One region of the Streptomyces sp. NPDC057137 genome, then DNA from elsewhere that is predicted to be linked to it. Evidence: riboswitches for the same ligand, from Rfam matches in the RefSeq annotation. Region 1 holds a riboswitch; each other region holds the start of a gene.
The links. A riboswitch is a leader RNA that binds a small molecule or an ion and turns the genes downstream of it on or off. The one in region 1 is predicted to bind cobalamin.

Region 1 (6,103 bases):
GAGTACGACGCGGGTTTCGACGAGCCGGTCACAAGTCAGGCCCCATTTGCGGTCGTTGAAGCCGAGTCCGCCGCCGAGCGTCAGGCCGGCCACGCCGACGTCCGGGCAGCGCCCGCCGGGGAAGTACAGGCCGGCGTCCCGGGCCGCGTACACGTCGGAGTTGGTGGCGCCGCCGCCCAGACGCAGTCGGCGACCCTGCGGCACCACGTGCCGGATCGGCCGCAGGCTGATCACCAGGCCGCTGGTGGTCGAGTATCCGGCGTAGTTGTGGCCGCCGGAACGGGGCGCGAACGGCACCCCGTGCTTCGCGCACCAGCGCACCGCGGCTGCCACGTCGTCCTGCGAGGCGCAGTTGAGCACTCCGGCGGGGCGGATGGAGGCATAGCGCTGGTTGTTGGGGGTGGCGTGGGCCGGATAGCCCTGATCGCCGGGCCGGTACAGCCGGGCTGCCGGGCTCACCGTCCGGCGCAACTCCCGCCAGACGGCGTGCTCGGGGCGCTGGTGGCGCTCGGGGCGCCGTGCCGTGTCGGCCGCCGCCGGCCCGCTCGCGTACGCCTCGGCCAGGGCGGCCCCGGCTGCTGAGGCCACGCCGCCGCGCAGTACGACTCGTCGGCTGATCTGCACAGTCGCTCCCTTTCTGTCCTGCGGTGATCCCATGGGCCCGCCTCGTGGCGGGCAGGCTCACGATGGAGCGACACGAGGACCCGAAGGAACCGCGACACTCTCGGATGATCACGGTTCACGCGAAAGATCACCGTGCGCGCGAGTGGGAACGGGCAAGCGGCATACGTCCAGAACGACCCGCCCCGCCCCGGCCCGGCAGTACGGAACCCCGAGAAGCTCCCTCCCTGGAGGGTGGGTTGGCCGACGCGTCTGCCGGGATCAGTCCTGGGTGCACGGATTGGGTGCCGGCGAGGCCGGTCAGGTTGCGCACCAGGTCGGCGGCTTCAGGTGAGGCGAGTGCGTAGCGGACACTCCGGCCGTGGCGCCGGTAGGTGACCGGTCCGGCGGAGCGCAGCACGGCCAGCCGCACGGTTACCGACGCCCTTCGGGACGCGACACCGGACGCGCTGGAGATCGACCTGGCCACCCCGGCGGGCTGGCCCGCCTGGTGGGCCACACGCTTGACCGGCACGGGGACATCGCTCTGCTCGTCAACAACGTCGCGGGCACCTCGACAGCGGCCAGGGCGGCGTCACCGACCCGGGGACGAACCCCCGCCGAATTCAGCTCAAGGTGAGGAGAACTTCGTCGATCTCGCCTTCGCGGGCCTGGGCGAAGCCCCTCCCCTGTCCGGTGATGACGAAGCCGCACTTCTCCAGTACGCGGATCGAGCCCGTGTTGTCCGCCGCCGCGTGGGCGTGCAACGGCCGCGTTCCCACAAGGTCGATCAGTGCCGCGAGCGCCGCCGTGGCGACCCCCCGGCCCCAGTGCGCCCGGCCGATCCAGTACGTGACCTCGCGTTCGTCCGGAGGCCCGTACACCGCGACATGACCGACCACCTCCTCGTCGGCGAGCACGGTACGCATCAGCACATCCGGGCTGGCACGAATCCTCGCCCAGTGGTCGTCGAAGTGCCCCCGGTCGTAGTGGTACTTCCTGGTGACCGCCGCCACGTGCTGCGCCGCGGGGTCGGACAGGTGCTCCCAGAAGATGTTCATGTCGCTGTCGCGCACTTCACGGAGTGAGATCATCTCGTCGGTGGCTCCTGCCGCAGGTCGAGATTCTGGTAGATCTCCGTCGTCACCTTGGAGAAGTTCATGGTCATGAAGTGCAGACCCGGAGCCTCCTCGCTGATCAGCCGACGGCACATCTCGGTGGCGTGGTCGATACCGAGCGCCCTGACCGCCTTGGGGTCGTCCTCGACGGCGAGCATCCGCTCGGCGAGCCCCGCCGGGAAGACCGCGGTGCTGAGGCTCGGAATGCGGCGCAGTGAGCGGATCGTGGTGACCGGCATGATCTCCGGGATGATCGGCGTCGGGCAACCGGCGGCCGCGACCCGGTCGCGGAAGCGCAGGTAGTCGTCGACGTCGAAGAACATCTGGGTGATCGCGTAGTCGGCTCCGGCCCTGCACTTGTCGACGAAGTGGCGGATGTCGATGTCCCAGTCGGTGGAGCGCGGGTGCATCTCGGGGAAGGCCGCGACGCCGACGCAGAAGTTGCCGGATTCCTTGATCAGCTCGACCAGTTCGGCCGCGTACTCGACCCCCTGCGGGTGCTTCGTCCAGGAGCCCAGCGGGTCGCCGGGCGGGTCGCCGCGCAGCGCGAGGATGTTGCGGACGCCTTGGTCGGCGTAGTGGCCCAGGATGTTACGCAGCTCCGCGACGCTGTGGTCGACCGCCGTGAGGTGGGCGACCGGGGTGAGCGTCGTCTCCTGGGCGATCCGCCCGGTCATGCCGATGGTGCGGCCACGCGTCGAGCCACCGGCGCCGTACGTCACCGAGACGAAGTCCGGTGACAGTGCTTCCAGCCGTCGGATCGCCGTCCACAGCCCGGCTTCGGCCGCCGCGCTGCGCGGCGGCATGAACTCGAAGGAGTAGCTACGGCCGCCCGCGGCGAGGAGGTCGCGGATGGACAGAGCGCGGTCCGCTCTTGTGCTGGGAATACCGTGAGCCATGTGCGCAGGTTAATGGCTGCCACGGGCGATCCGATCGCCGTCCAATTGCTGATATCCGCTTCGGGCCGCCCGCCACGTCCCGCGTCCGGGATCGCCTCCGGGATCACGTCCGGATTGTGGGCAGCGGTGTGTGGGCGCCGTCCGTCCCCCGTAGGCTGTTCAGTGCAGCTGGTTCGCTCCTGCCCGCCAGGCAGGACGTCGTAAGAGGGAACCCGGTGGGAATCCGGGACTGCCCCGCAGCGGTGAGTGGGAACGACCGCCGTCATACGCACTGGGCCCGGCCGGGTCTGGGAAGCGACGGCCAGTAGGTGTCTCGTAACCGATACGAGACGGGCCCACGAGTCCGAAGACCTGCCCGTTGCCCGTGCGCGACCGATCGCGCGCGGCCATTCCGGTGACCTCGTGGGCGGGTCGGCGTACATATCGAGCGGCACGCGTGGCAATCGCGCGAGGCGTCCGCACGATCGGTCGTCCCTTCGCGTCCGCGTCCCGTCTCCGGGATGTTCAGGACACATCTCGCGAAGGAGAGTTCCGTGACAGCGCAGTCCGCAGCCGCGGCAGCACGGGCCACCGTGTACGGCTACCCCCGCCAGGGACAGAACCGCGAACTGAAGAAGGCCATCGAGGGCTACTGGAAGGGCCGCGTCGACGCCGACGCGCTCCGGAGGACCGCCGCCGATCTTCGCCGTTCGAACTGGCGGCAACTGGCCGACGCCGGTATCCACGAAGTGCCGTCCGGTGACTTCTCGTACTACGACCATGTGCTGGACACCAGCGTCATGGTCGGCGCTGTTCCCGCGCGGCACCGTGCGGCGGTCGACGCCGACGCGCTGGAGGGATACTTCGCGATGGCGCGCGGCACGCAGGACGTGGCGCCGCTGGAGATGACGAAGTGGTTCGACACCAACTACCACTATCTCGTCCCCGAGTTGGGGCCGGACACGGTCTTCGCCGCCGACTCCGCCAAGCAGGTCGCCGAGCTGAGGGAAGCCCTCGCGCTCGGCCTCACCGCCCGGCCCGTGCTCCTCGGCCCCGTCACCTATCTCCTGCTGGCCAAGCCCGCGCCGGGCGTGGCCGCGGACTTCGAGCCGCTGACGCTGCTGGACCGGCTGCTGCCGGTGTACGCGGAGGTCCTGGCCGACCTGCGTGCCGCCGGCGCCGACTGGGTGCAGCTGGACGAGCCCGCGCTGGTCGAGGACCGCACCCCGGCCGAGCTGAACGCCGCCACCCGCGCCTACCGCGATCTGGGCGGCGCCACCGACCGGCCGAAGCTGCTCGTCGCCTCCTACTTCGGGCGGCTCGGCGACGCGCTTCCGGTGCTCGCCAAGGCCCCGATCGAAGGCCTGGCCCTGGACTTCACCGAATCGGGCGCCGCGAATCTCGAAGACCTCGCGGCCGTCGGCGGGCTGACCGGCAAGCGCCTGGTCGCGGGTGTCGTCAACGGACGCAACATCTGGATCAACGACTTCGAGAAGTCGCTGGCCACCCTCGGCACGCTCCTCGGCCTCGCCGACCAGGTGGACGTCGCCGCCTCCTGCTCCCTCCTGCACGTCCCGCTCGACGCCACCGCCGAGAGCGACATCGCTCCGGAGATCGCCCACTGGCTGGCGTTCGCCCGCCAGAAGAGCACCGAGGTCGCGACGCTGGCCCGCGCCCTGGCCGAGGGCACCGGCGCGATCACCGCCGAACTCGCCGCCAACCGCGCCGCTCTCGCCTCCCGCGCGGGCTCGGCGCTCACCCGTGACCCGGCCGTGCGCGCCCGTACCGCGGCCGTCACCGACGCGGACGGCCGGCGCTCGCAGCCGTACGCCCAGCGCACCACCGCCCAGCGGGCGCACCTCAATCTGCCGCTACTGCCCACGACCACCATCGGGTCCTTCCCGCAGACCACCGAACTGCGCACCGCGCGGGCCGACTTGCGCAAGGGGCTGATCGACACCGCCGGTTACGAGGAGCGGATCAAGGAGGAGATCCGCGATGTCCTCTCCTTCCAGGAGAAGACCGGTATCGACGTCCTGGTGCACGGCGAGCCCGAACGCAACGACATGGTCCAGTATTTCGCGGAGCAGCTGACCGGCTATGTCGCCACGCAGCACGGCTGGGTCCAGTCGTACGGCACGCGTTACGTACGTCCGCCGGTGCTCGCCGGAGACATCTCGCGCCCGGAGCCGATGACGGTGCGCTGGACGTCGTACGCGCAGTCACTCACCGACCGGCCGGTCAAGGGCATGCTCACCGGCCCCGTCACGATGCTCGCCTGGTCCTTCGTCCGCGACGACCAGCCGCTCGGCGACACCGCCCGCCAGGTCGCACTCGCCCTGCGCGACGAGGTCAACGACCTTGAGGCGGCGGGCACTTCGGTGATCCAGGTCGACGAGCCCGCGCTGCGCGAAACGCTGCCGCTGCGTTCGTCGGACCACGCCGACTACCTGGCGTGGGCGACCGAGTCGTTCCGCCTCACCACCGCCGGCGTCCGTCCGGAGACGCAGATCCATACCCACATGTGCTACGCGGAGTTCGGCGACATCGTCCAGGCCATCGACGACCTCGACGCCGACGTCATCAGCCTCGAAGCGGCCCGCTCCCACATGCAGGTCGCGGGCGAACTCGCCGCACACGGCTACCCGCGTGAAGCCGGACCCGGCGTCTACGACATCCACTCCCCCCGCATCCCCAGCGCCGAAGAGGCAACCGCCCTTCTTCGTAAGGGACTTGAGGCGATCCCCGCCGACCGGCTCTGGGTGAACCCGGACTGCGGACTCAAGACCCGCGGCTGGCCCGAGACCAGGACCTCCCTGGAGAACCTCGTCACCGCCGCCCGTGAGATCCGCGCGCAGCTGGCCGCCGACGGTTCCTGACCCGACGGGCCCGGGGGCACGCGTCGCGTGCCCCCGGGCGTTCAGCGCACCAGACAGGGGCGCTTCGCGTCGAACTTCCAGTCGGGGACCAGGTAGCGCATCCCGGCGGCGTCGTCGCGCGCGCCGAGTGCCTTCTCCCGGTAGAGGTCGTGGGCCGCGAGGAGCCGGTCCATGTCGAGCCGGACTCCCAGCCCGGGAGCGTCGGGGACGGCGATCTCGCCGTCGACGATGCGTGGCGGGGCCGTGGTGAGCCGCTCCAGGCCTTCCTGCCAGATCCAGTGGGTGTCGAGCGCGTTGTAGTCGCCGGGGGCCGCGGCCCCGCAGTGGGTCACCATGGCCAGGGAGATGTCGAAGTGGTTGTTGGAGTGGCAGCCCCAGGTCAGACCGGCCGCGTGACAGAGCTGGGCGACACGGACCGAGCCCTGCATGGTCCAGAAGTGCGGGTCGGCCAGCGGGATGGAGACCGACTGCAGGGCCAGGGCGTGGGTCAGTTGCCGCCAGTCGGTGGCGACCATGTTGGTGGCCGTGGGGAGACCGGTGGCACGGCGGAACTCGGCCAGGATCTCCCGCCCGGAGTAGCCGTCCTCGGCTCCGCACGGGTCCTCCGCGTAGGCGAGCGTGCCGACCA
Region 2 (6,103 bases), on a different contig from region 1:
CGGCGGTGGCACTCGCCGTGTGCACGACGCTGCTGGTGAAGTCCGGGCGGCTCAAATGGGCCTGGGTGACGGGAGTTCCGCTCGCCTGGGACGCGGCGGTCACCCTCACCGCGAGCTGGCAGAAGATCTTCTCCGACGACCCGAGGGTCGGCTTCTTCACCCAGCGCGACGTCTACCAGGCAGGCATCGACAAGGGCGAGGTGATCCCGCCGGCGAAGACGATGGACGACATGCACACGGTCGTCACCAACTCGACGGTGGACGGCGTCCTTTCGGCGGTCTTCGCGATCCTGATCCTCGTGGTCATCGCCGACGCGGCGCGGGTCTGCTACAAGGCGATCCGCCACCCGGAGAGCGTGAAGCTGTCGGAGACGCCGTACGTGAAGTCGGAACTGGTCGCACCGGCGGGCCTGATCCCGACGAAGGAGGAGAAGGCGGAGCTGGCGGCGGCCGAGGCATCGACGAGGGCCGGGGCGGGGGCGTCCTCCGGGGCGGATCCGTCATGACGTCGGCGATCTCGGCGGCGAAGGTACGGCACGCGGTGGGCCGGATCCGTTGGTACGTACGTGAGTTGACGGGCGAGTCGGCGTACGACCACTACGTGGCCCACACCCGCGCCTGCGACCCGACGGCACAGATCAAGACCCGCCGCGCGTTCGAACGCGACCGGATGGACGCGAGAGAGGCGGACCCGAGGGAAGGGTTCCGCTGCTGCTGAGCGCGTGAGGGGCCGTCGTATCCCGATGGGGTACGACGGCCCTTCGACGTGCGGGGGCGGGGACGCACCGGGTTCGCGCCGTGTCGCACACTGCACGGATGGATCAGACGACACGGCCGGAGGCCGACTTCACCATCAGGGCGGCCGAGACCGCCGAGTACGACGTGCTCGGGGAGATAACCGCGCGGGCCTATCTGGACGACGGGCTGCTGGACTTCGGGGAGGACGACCCCTATCTGGCGACCCTGCGGGACGTCGCGGCGCGGGCCGCCGGGGCCGAGGTGCTCGTGGCCGTCGACGCGGACGGGGGCGTGCTCGGTGGGGTGGCCCACGTCTCCGGCCCGTCCGCGTGGGCCGATCTGGCCGGGGACGGGGAAGCCGAATTCCGCATGCTGGCCGTCGCGCCGGCCGCCCGGGGACGGGGTGTCGGCGGGGCGCTGGTGCGGGCGTGTGTGGAGCGTGCGCGGGCCACCGAGGGGTGCGTACGGGTGCGGCTGTCCACGCAGAAGTCGATGCTGGGCGCGCACCGGATCTATGAGCGCCTGGGCTTCGTACGGACCCCGGAACGCGACTGGTCGCCCATCCCGGGGCTGTCCCTGCTCACGTACAGCCTGGAAATCTAAGGCGTTTCGGGGCCGATTCAGGGCAAGGCCGAACACCCGCGACACAACATGTGGGGGGTGCCGCTCCCAACGGGCCCCACATGTATGCTCAAGTCTGTTGTCGCCGCAGGAGAATCCGGTGGAAATCCGGAACTGTCCCGCAACGGTGTGCTGTGGTGCGCTTTGCGCGCCCGCGAGTCCGAGCACCTGCCGACGGCGCATCCGGCTCGACCGATCCGGATGCCGAGACGTCCGGGCCTCGAGGTTGGGCCGGTGGACGCCGCACCGCGCGCTGCCCGCTTCCGGGCCGGCGTACGCGGGCGTGCGCCGCCGTGCCCCTCCCCCGTGGCCCAGAGCCGAGCGAGGGAGAGCACCACGTGACCATCGCGCCAGCCGATCCGGCTTCAGCGATCTCCGAGCGGGGACGGGGTACGGCCGTTCCGGCCGTACCCGCCGACCGGCAGGCCGACGGGCCCGGGACGAGCCTTCTGCGGCTCCTCACGGACCTCACCGCCGACCTGACCGACACGGACCCCGGCAAGGTCGCCGCGGCCGCGCTCCGGGGCCGTAACGCCGCGTCGGACGAGGCCGAGTTGCGTGAACTCGCCACCGAGGCCGCCGCCGGGCTCATCTCCGAGGACCCCGCCTACTCCCGGCTCGCCGCCCGCCTCCTCACCCGCACCATCGCGGACGAGGCCGCCGGCCAGGGCGCTCTCTCGTTCTCCTCCTCGGTCGCCGTGGGCCAAGCGGAGGGCCTGATCGCCGACCGTACGGCCGCGTTCGTCACGCGCCACGCAGCCCGGCTCGACGCGCTGATCGACCCCGCCGGCGACGACCGCTTCGGCTACTTCGGCCTGCGTACCCTCTTCAGCCGCTATCTGCTCCGGCACCCGATCACCCGCGATGTCATCGAGACGCCGCAGTACTTCATGCTGCGCGTCGCGTCCGGCCTGGCCAAGGACGACTCCCCGGCCGCCGTGGACGAAGTCGCCGCGCTGTACGGCCTGATGAGCCGGCTCGACTACCTCCCCTCCTCCCCCACCCTCTTCAACTCCGGCACCCGCCACCCCCAGATGTCGTCCTGCTATCTGCTGGACTCCCCGCTGGACGAGCTGGACTCGATCTACGACCGCTACCACCAGGTGGCCCGTCTCTCGAAGCACGCCGGCGGCATCGGCCTCTCGTACTCCCGTATCCGCGCCCGCGGTTCATTGATCCGGGGGACGAACGGGCACTCCAACGGCATCGTGCCGTTCCTGCGGACGCTCGACTCCTCCGTCGCCGCCGTCAACCAGGGCGGCCGGCGCAAGGGCGCGGCCTGCGTCTACCTGGAGACCTGGCACGCGGACATCGAGGAGTTCCTGGAGCTGCGCGACAACACCGGCGAGGAGGCCCGCCGTACGCACAATCTGAACCTCGCGCACTGGATCCCCGACGAGTTCATGCGCCGGGTCGACACGGACGGCGACTGGTCGCTGTTCTCCCCCTCCGACGTGCCCGAGCTGGTCGACCTGTGGGGCGACGACTTCGACGCGGCGTACCGCGCCGCCGAGGCGGCGGGCAAGGCCCGCCGGACCATCCCGGCGCGTGAGCTGTACGGCCGCATGATGCGCACCCTGGCGCAGACCGGCAACGGCTGGATGACCTTCAAGGACGCGTCGAACCGTACGGCGAACCAGACCGCCGAGCCCGGCACCGTCGTGCACTCCTCGAACCTCTGCACCGAGATCCTGGAGGTCACGGACGACGGCGAGACGGCCGTCTGCAACCTCGGCTCGGTCAACATCGGCGCGTTTGTCACGGAGAGCGGCGAGGGCGAGGGCTGGGAGCTGGACTGGGAGCGGCTGGACGAGAGCGTCCGCACCGCCGTGACCTTCCTCGACCGGGTCGTGGACATCAACTTCTACCCGACCGAGCAGGCCGGCCGCTCCAACGCCAAGTGGCGCCCCGTGGGCCTGGGCGTGATGGGCCTCCAGGACGTCTTCTTCAAGAAGCGGCTGCCGTTCGACTCCGCCGAGGCCGCCGCGCTCTCCACCCGTATCGCCGAGCGGATCATGCTCGCCGCGTACGAGGCGTCCTGCGACCTCGCCGAACGCGAGGGCCCGCTGCCGGCCTGGTCGCAGACCCGCGCCGCGCGCGGCGTGCTGCACCCGGACCACTACGACGTGGCGCTCAACTGGCCCGAGCGGTGGGACGCGTTGCGCGCGCGGGTCGCGAAGACCGGTATGCGCAACTCCCTGCTGCTCGCCATCGCGCCGACGGCCACCATCGCGTCGATCGCCGGGGTGTACGAGTGCATCGAGCCGCAGGTCTCCAACCTCTTCAAGCGCGAGACGCTGTCGGGTGAGTTCCTCCAGGTCAACGCCTATCTGGTGGCGGAGCTGAAGCGCCTCGGCGTGTGGGACGCGCAGTCCCGCGAGGCGCTGCGCGAGTCCAACGGCTCGGTGGCGGGCTTCAGTTGGATCCCGGCCGATGTGCGCGAGCTGTACCGCACGGCGTGGGAGATCCCGCAGCGCGGCCTGATCGACATGGCGGCGGCGCGCACCCCGTTCCTCGACCAGAGCCAGTCGCTGAACCTGTTCCTGGAGACGCCGACCATCGGGAAGCTCAGCTCGATGTACGCGTACGCCTGGAAGAAGGGGCTCAAGACCACGTACTACCTTCGGTCCCGCCCGGCGACGCGGATCGCCCGCGCGGCGAAGTCGCAGCCGGTGGCGGCGGCCGTGCCGGCCCCGGCCGTACCCCTGCAGCTGACGCCGGACGCCGACACGATCGCCTGCTCCCTGGAAAACCCCGAGTCCTGCGAGGCCTGCCAGTAATGAGTTCCACCACCCCTGCCGTAGAGAAGAACCTGCTCGACCCGGGCTTCGAACTGACCCTGCGTCCCATGCGCTACCCGGACTTCTACGAGCGCTACCGCGACGCGATCAAGAACACCTGGACGGTGGAGGAGGTCGACCTCCACTCCGACGTCACCGACCTCGCCAAGCTCTCCCCCGGCGAGCAGCACATGATCGGCCGGCTGGTCGCGTTCTTCGCGACGGGCGACTCGATCGTCTCGAACAACCTGGTGCTGACGCTCTACAAGCACATCAACTCCCCCGAGGCGCGGCTCTACCTCTCGCGCCAGCTCTTCGAGGAGGCCGTGCACGTCCAGTTCTACTTGACGCTGCTCGACACCTATCTCCCCGACCCGGCGGACCGCGCGGCGGCGTTCGACGCGGTCGAGGAGATCCCGTCGATCCGCGAGAAGGCGCAGTTCTGCTTCAAGTGGATGGACTCGGTCGAGAAGATCGACCGCCTGGAGTCCAAGTCGGACCGGCGCCGCTTCCTGCTGAACCTGATCTGCTTCGCGGCCTGTATCGAGGGCCTGTTCTTCTACGGAGCGTTCGCGTACGTCTACTGGTTCCGCTCGCGCGGCCTGCTGCACGGGCTCGCCACCGGCACCAACTGGGTGTTCCGCGACGAGACGATGCACATGAACTTCGCCTTCGAGGTCGTGGACACCGTCCGTAAGGAGGAGCCGGAACTCTTCGACGACGAACTCCAGCAGCAGGTCACGGACATGCTGAAGGAGGCGGTCGAGGCGGAACTCCAGTTCGGCCGCGACCTGTGCGGCGAGGGCCTGCCGGGCATGAACACGGAGTCGATGCGCGAGTACCTCCAGTGCGTCGCGGACCAGCGCCTCCAGCGCCTGGGCTTCGCGCCGGTGTACGGCTCCGAGAACCCGTTCTCGTTCATGGAGCTGCAAGGCGTCCAGGAGCTGACGAACTTCTTCGAGCGCCGCCCGTCGGCGTACCAGGTGGCGGTGGAGGGCACGGTCGGCTTCGACGACGACTTCTAGCAGAACTGTGCCCGAGCCCCGTGGAACGCCCCACGGGGCTCGTGCACGATGCCCCCATGTTCTCTCACGAGGGTCTTCAACTCCGCGAATGGACCGAGGCGGACGTCCCGGCTCTGTCCACGCTCTTCGACGAGCCCGAGATGGACCGCTGGACACCGCTCTCTTCGCCGTTCGACGAGGCGGCGGCGCGCGCGTATCTGCTCCGCGCCCACGAACGCCGCGCCTCGGGCCAGGCGCTCCAACTCGCCATCACGACGGACGGCCACACTCCCCTGGGCGAGGTGCTGCTGTTCGCGGCGTCGGAAGACGGCACCCAGGTCGAACTCGCCTACGGAATCGGCGCCCCGCACCGCGGCCGGGGCCTGGCGTCCCGAGCGGTCCGCCTGATGCTTCCCCACGCCTTCCACGACGCAAGGGTCCACCGCGCGGTGCTCCGGATAGAGCCGGACAACGCGCCGAGCGCGGCGGTGGCGCGCCGGACGGGCTTCCAACTGACGGACGAGCCCCCGGTCGTCCGCGAGAGCGAGGGCCGCAGCGTGCGGCTGCGGACGTGGGAGGTACGGCGCGGCGACTCGTACTGACGGCGGCTGTACGGGGTCTTGCGACCGTCGCCTTCAGGCGGCTCGGCCGTAGGCGGGTCGGGTCATGGCGGGCCATGTCGCTTCCCCCTGGGCGGTTCTTTGACCGACCTTGACCGTTTAGCGTTCATAAGGCGAGTGAACAAATAGGTTTGCTGTCGCTTTTCGGCCAAAAAATACAGTGCGCCCAGAGCTGCCCACTTGGTGAAGTTGCTACGCAGCGGCAGCATTTCGCATTAATCAGGGCATAAGTTCGGCTTGTTTGTGGGGGTCTTTGTGTTTTTGGTGCCGAAAGAGGTCGTGTCCCGTGGAGGAGGCGTGACAGTTTGTGGTGGCGCGGTGACCGTTGGGGTTGCTGCTT
Region 3 (6,103 bases), on a different contig from region 1:
GGCCGGGACGACGAGCGAGCCCCAACGGGCGCTGCCGAGGCCGCCGAGCGACCAGAACAGCGCCTCCTGGAAGTGCTCGGGCCGCGCGGAGACCACCAGGATCAGTGTGGTGAGCGCGGACAGGATGTACGAGACGGTCACCCCGGCCAGCACGAGCCGCCCGCCGGTCATCGTGCCGCCGCGCCGGGCGAGCGCGTAGACGACGGCCATCGCGAACAGCGAGCCGGCGAAGGCGGCGGCCGGCATGGCGACGGTGGTGGTGATCCCGCCGCCGATGCCACCGCCGATGCCGAAGACCAGGACGAGTACGGCGCCGGTGGACGCCCCCGAGGAGATCCCGAGCAGGAACGGGTCGGCCAGCCGGTTGCGTACGAGGGCCTGGAGGACCGTACCGACGACGGCCAGCCCGGCGCCGACGACCGCGCCGAGCAGCACGCGCGGCAGCCGTACGTCCAGGACGATCGTGCGGAAGGGGCTGGGCTCGGCGCCGCCGGTGAGGATCGTGACGACCTCGCCGGGCGGGATGCGGACCGAGCCGAGCGCGAGCCCGGCGACGACGGCGCAGGCGAGGGCCGCGATGAGGCCGCCGAGGACGAGCGCGTGCCTCAGCCGCCGCCGGGCGGGCGGGGTCTGACAGCTCATCGCGGCGCGCCTACTCGCCCGCCTCCGGGTGGAGTTGGTAGGCGAGCCGTTGGACGGCGGCCGGGGCGCGGACGCCGAGCACGGCGTCGGAGAGCGGCAGGACGGCGAAGCGCTTGTTCCTGATCGCCGGGACGTCCTTCAGTACGGGGTCCTCCAGCAGCCGCTTCTTCTTCTGCGCGACGGTGGTGGAGCCGTAGTCGTAGATGACGATCGCCTCGGGCCCGCGCGCCACGACCTGCTCCCAGGTGGCGTCGCCGAAGGACTTGTCGAGGTCGGCGAAGACGTTGCGACCGCCGGCCCGGTCGATCATCTCGTTGCCGATGCCCTTGCCGCCCGCGGTGAACGCGGTCTTGTCGCCGCTGTCGTAGACGAAGACCGAGACCGGCTTCACGTCTTGGAGACCGGCGGCCGTGGTGGCGAGGGTGGTGCGTGCCTCGGCGGTCCACTTCGCGGCGCGGTCGGCGACGCCGAAGGTGCGGCCGACCTCTTCGACCTCGCGGAAGACGTCGTCCATGGAGGTCCTGCCCTCGGTGCAGTTCTCCAGGTTGAGCCGGGTGTCGATGCCGGCGCCCTTGAGGTCGTCGCGGGTGCGGCCGTCCTTGGCGGCGAAGGCGCTGGCGTAACCGCCGTAGACGAAGTCGGGGTTGACGGCGAGGAGTTTCTCCTTGGAGGGGTACTCCTTGGCGACGACCGGGACGCTCTTGTACGCCTTCTCGTAGGCGGGCAGGACCTTGTCGTCCAGCCAGGCGGTGCCGACGAGGGACTTGGTGAGTCCGAGTTCGATCATGATCTCGGTGACGTGCTGGTTCATGGTGACCACGCGCTTCGGGGGTGCCTCGAAGGTGGTCTTCACACCGCAGTTGGTGACGGTGTACGGGAATCCGTCGGCCGGGGCTCCGGCCCTGCGGACGGGGTCCGCGCCGGCTGAGCAGGCGGCGAGCGGGAGCAGCAGCGGAAGCAGGACCGCCGGTATGAGGGCGTGGCGCCGCGAGGACATGACTGGGCCTCCTCCGGGGGATTTCCGCGTCCCCTGGCATGGTGGGAGAAGGGCGACAGGTCAGTTCCTGGCTTCCGGGGCCCCGCTCGCGCGAAGGCCCTGGTCACAGTGGCGGGACCGTGCCGGATTCACACCGGCTTCCTGGGTCCTGCCGCCCTGGATCGCGTCATCTTCTCAGACGACCTCGACCTCTTCCTCCGTGACCTCGCCGTCCACGATGCGGTACGAGCGGAACTGGAAGGGGCCCGCGTCGTCGGTGTCGGCGGTGGAGACCAGGACGTAGTGGGCGCCGGGCTCGTTGGCGTAGGTGATGTCCGTGCGGGAGGGGTAGGCCTCGGTCGCCGTGTGCGAGTGGTAGACGATCACCGGTTCCTCGTCCCGGTCGTCCAGGTCCCGGTAGAGCTTGAGCAGGTCCGCCGAGTCGAACTCGTAGAACGTGGGTGAGCGGGCCGCGTTGAGCATCGGGATGAAACGCTCGGGCCGCCCACTGCCCTCCGGGCCCGCGACCATGCCGCACGCCTCGTCCGGATGGTCCGCGCGTGCGTGGGTGACGATCTGGTCGTAGAGGGCCTGGGTGATGGTCAGCATGAGGTGAAGGATAAGCAGGTGGCCTCCGCGTCTGAGACACGGAGGCCACCTGGTGAGACAGTGCGTGAGACGGCATGTGGGACCGCCGCCGTAAGTGCCCGGCGTCGGCGTCGGCGTCAGTCGGAGACCTTCGCGTACTCCGGCTCGTGCGGGCCCTCCGGATCACGCGGCTCCCGCGCACCGGCCGCCGCGAGTTCCGGGTTACGGCGCTTGAGCAGCGCCCAGCCGCCGCCGAGGAACACCGCCCAGATCGCGCCGACGTACAGCGACACCCGGGCCTCGGAGTCGTACGCGATCAGACAGGTCACGAACGACAGGAACACCAGCGCCACCCAGCTCAGCGCCGAGCCGCCCGGGGCCGGGAACGAGGAGGCGGGCAGCCGCCCGGCGACCACGGCGGAGCGGTACTTGATATGGCTGACGAGGATCATCATCCAGGTCCAGATACCGGCGGCGGTGGCGACCGAGGTGACGTAGAGGAACGCCTTCTCGGGGACGATGTAGTTGAGGACGACGCCGATGCCCATCAGCGCGACGGACGCGGCGATGCCGAACGCCGGCGTCCGGCGGGAGTTGAGCTTGCCCAGGACCTTCGGCGCCTCGTTGTTGGCGGAGAGGTCGCGCAGCATCCGGCCGGTGGAGTACATGCCGGAGTTGCAGGACGACAGGGCCGCCGTCAGCACGACGAAGTTGACGATTCCGGCGCCGAGCGGGATGCCGATCTTGGCGAAGGCGTGTACGAACGGGCTCTCGCCCTCGCTGAATTCGGTCCACTTCACGACGGCGAGGATGACGGTGAGCGCGCCGACGTAGAAGACGATGATGCGCCAAGGCAGCGTGTTGATCGCCTTGGGGAGCGTCTTCTCCGGATTCTCGGACTCGCCCGCCGTGACGCCCACGAGTTCGACGGCGAGGTAGGCGAACATCACGCCCTGGAGGGTCATCAGGCTGGAGCCGATGCCGTTGGGGAAGATGCCGCCGTGCTGCCAGAGGTTGCCGGTGGTGGCGGTCTCGCCCGCGTCCGAGAAGCCGAGGGTCAGCACGCCGAGGCCGATGACGATCATGCCGATGATGGCGGTGACCTTGACCATCGAGAACCAGAACTCGACCTCGCCGAAGATCTTGACGGAGATCAGGTTGACGCCGAAGAGCACCACGAGGAAGACGAGGGCGCTGACCCACTGCGGGATCGAGGGGAACCAGAAGTGGATGTAGATCGCCGCCGCCGTGAGTTCGGCCATGCCGGTCACGATCCACATGAGCCAGTACGTCCAGCCGGTCACGTATCCGAAGAACGGGCCGAGGAACTCGCGGGCGTACTCCGCGAACGAGCCGGAGACCGGCCGGTAGAGGAGCAGTTCGCCGAGTGCCCGCATGATGAAGAAGATCACCACGCCGGCGAGGGCGTACATCAGGATGATGCTCGGCCCGGCCTTGGCGATGTTCGCGCCGGCGCCCATGAACAGGCCGACGCCGATGGCGCCGCCGATCGCGATCATCTGGACCTGGCGGCTGCCGAGTCCGCGTTCGTAGCCCTCCTCCGAGGTCTTTCCGGAGGGGCTTTCCGAGGTGTTGTCGACCTGTGGGGAGGTCATGGTGATGCGCCCTTTCTCCCTGCCTGTGCCGGTGGTCGTGAAGATTTACCACGGGCGGGGCGGCGATCCGCGCAGGCCGCTGTGGCGCGGCCCACAGGAAGAAGGGGACGAATCACACCCCGAATCGCAAAGCATGCGGAGGCGGAGATCCGATCGTTATGCGGAGTTGAGCCTCAATTGAGGAAACGGAAGGTGTCCGTCCGAAGATGATGTGAGGGCGCCGTGGAGGCCCTGTGACGGGCCTCCCCCACGTGGCCGGCGGACCGTCAGGGCATCATCGTCTCGACGAGCGACTCCTGGAGCGCCCCGAGCCACAGGTACGCCATCACCATCGGCTTGCGCGGGTCGGAGTCCGGCAGCCGGTACAGGCCCTCGCCGTCGTCCTCGTCGGAGACGTCCAGCCTGTTGCCGATCGTCAGCCGCAGGTCGTTGAGCGCGCCGAGCCAGTGCCTGCAGTCGTCGGGCGCCAGCTTCAGTACGGCTCCGCCCTCGCCGGCGGCGGAGAGCGCGTCCAGTGTGCGGACGAGCGCGATTCCGTCCTCGCGCTTGCGGGTCCGCAGGTCGTTCTCGGTGAAGCGTCTGAACTCGGAGGCGTACTCGCGCAGTTCGTCGTCGGTGTCGTCGCCGAAGCCGTACGCGTCCGGGAAGAGCCGGGCGAGCGCGGGGTCGGACGGCGGCTTGCTGGGGCCCTCCGCGAAGAGCGCGGCGAGGGGGTCCTCGCCCTTGGCCGGTTCCTCGCCGGGGCCGATCAGCTCCAGGAGTTGTACGGCCAGGGAGCGCAGGATGGAAATCTCGACCTCGTCGAGCGCGACGGCGGCGCCACCGCCGGGGATCGCCTCGAACTGCCCGGCCATCAGTTGCGGTCCTGGGAGAGCGTGGCCCACAGGCCGTATCCGTGCATCGCCTGCACGTCGCGTTCCATCTCCTCGCGGCTGCCGCTGGAGACGATGGCGCGGCCCTTGTGGTGGACGTCGAGCATCAGCTTGTGCGCCTTGTCCTTGGAGTAGCCGAAGTACGTCTGGAAGACGTACGACACATAACTCATGAGGTTGACCGGGTCGTTGTGGACGATCGTCATCCACGGCACGTCAGGATCCGGGACGGTGAACGTCTCCTCGGCCGACTCGGGAAGTTCGATCTCTGTCGGGGCAACACTCACGGTTCGGGACGACCTTCTTCTCCGCCGGGGGCCCCGGGGTGCGCCCCGGGATGCACAGCCTCACAGCCCCATGCTGCCACCAGGTGGGGCCTGTCGCACAAACGGCGGTCTGAGCGCTCGTTAGATCTCGTCAGTTTGACGAGATCTCCTGTAGCATCGTCGGCATGAACTCTGCGGACCTTGAGAAGGGCCTGGCGAAGGACGAGGGCGGCCGTAGGCTCGGCGTTCCGTCGACCGCGCTCTTCACCGACCAGTACGAGTTGACGATGCTCCGGGCGGCACTTCGGGCGGGGACGGCCGAGCGCCGCTCCGTCTTCGAGGTCTTCACCCGGCGCCTGCCCGAGGGACGGCGCTACGGAGTCGTCGCGGGCACCGGCCGGGTGCTCGACGCCGTCGAGAACTTCCACTTCGACGAGGACGTCATCGGCTTCCTGCGCGAGCGGGGGATCGTCGACGGGCCGACGCTCGACTGGCTGGCCGACTACCGCTTCGGCGGCGACATCTGGGGTTACCGCGAGGGCGAGATGTACTTCCCCGGGTCGCCGATCCTGCGCGTCGAGGGCTCCTTCGCCGAATGCGTGCTGCTGGAGACCGTGATCCTGTCGATCCTCAACCACGACTCGGCGATCGCCGCCGCCGCGTCCCGGATGTCGGCCGCGGCCGGCGGGCGACCGCTGATCGAGATGGGCGCGCGCCGCACCCACGAACTGGCCGCCGTCGCCGCCTCGCGCGCCGCGTACGTGGGCGGCTTCGACACCACGTCCGACCTGGCGGCCGGGTTCCGCTACGACATCCCGACGGTGGGCACCAGCGCGCACGCCTTCACGCTGCTGCACGACAACGAGCGGGACGCGTTCCAGGCACAGGTCGACGCGCTCGGCAGCGGTACGACGCTGCTCGTGGACACCTACGACGTGGCCGAGGCGGTCCGTACCGCCGTGGAGGTCGCCGGGCCCGAGCTGGGCGCGGTGCGTATCGACTCCGGCGACCTGCTGCTCGTCGCGCACCGGGTGCGGCAGCAGCTGGACGAGCTGGGCGCGGTGAACACCCGGATCGTGGTCACCTCCGACCTGGACGAGTACGCGATCGCCTCGCTGGCCGCGGCGCCCGTGGACGCGTACG

Region 2: another riboswitch for cobalamin. It lies ahead of ACFT9I_RS30515 (ribonucleoside-diphosphate reductase subunit alpha); the one in region 1 lies ahead of metE (5-methyltetrahydropteroyltriglutamate--homocysteine S-methyltransferase).
Region 3: another riboswitch for cobalamin. It lies ahead of ACFT9I_RS12120 (ABC transporter substrate-binding protein); the one in region 1 lies ahead of metE (5-methyltetrahydropteroyltriglutamate--homocysteine S-methyltransferase).

The regions. Positions count from the first base shown of each region.
Region 1 covers NZ_JBHUUW010000001.1:492,088-498,190, forward strand. Annotated here, with positions in the region: gene ACFT9I_RS02110 (FAD-binding oxidoreductase) at 1-624, opposite strand, end outside; gene ACFT9I_RS02115 (GNAT family N-acetyltransferase) at 1,227-1,694, opposite strand; gene metF (methylenetetrahydrofolate reductase [NAD(P)H]) at 1,691-2,617, opposite strand; cobalamin riboswitch at 2,770-2,991, shown strand; gene metE (5-methyltetrahydropteroyltriglutamate--homocysteine S-methyltransferase) at 3,151-5,475, shown strand; gene ACFT9I_RS02130 (enolase C-terminal domain-like protein) at 5,517-6,103, opposite strand, start outside.
Region 2 covers NZ_JBHUUW010000053.1:4,477-10,579, forward strand. Annotated here, with positions in the region: gene ACFT9I_RS30500 (carbon starvation CstA family protein) at 1-506, shown strand, start outside; gene ACFT9I_RS30505 (YbdD/YjiX family protein) at 515-718, shown strand; gene ACFT9I_RS30510 (GNAT family N-acetyltransferase) at 817-1,341, shown strand; cobalamin riboswitch at 1,419-1,550, shown strand; gene ACFT9I_RS30515 (ribonucleoside-diphosphate reductase subunit alpha) at 1,698-4,139, shown strand; gene ACFT9I_RS30520 (ribonucleotide-diphosphate reductase subunit beta) at 4,139-5,164, shown strand; gene ACFT9I_RS30525 (GNAT family N-acetyltransferase) at 5,221-5,745, shown strand.
Region 3 covers NZ_JBHUUW010000011.1:44,220-50,322, reverse strand. Annotated here, with positions in the region: gene ACFT9I_RS12125 (FecCD family ABC transporter permease) at 1-642, opposite strand, end outside; gene ACFT9I_RS12120 (ABC transporter substrate-binding protein) at 653-1,639, opposite strand; cobalamin riboswitch at 1,680-1,814, opposite strand; gene ACFT9I_RS12115 (Mov34/MPN/PAD-1 family protein) at 1,814-2,227, opposite strand; gene ACFT9I_RS12110 (amino acid permease) at 2,344-3,822, opposite strand; gene ACFT9I_RS12105 (DUF2017 domain-containing protein) at 4,089-4,676, opposite strand; gene clpS (ATP-dependent Clp protease adapter ClpS) at 4,676-4,981, opposite strand; gene ACFT9I_RS12095 (nicotinate phosphoribosyltransferase) at 5,146-6,103, shown strand, end outside.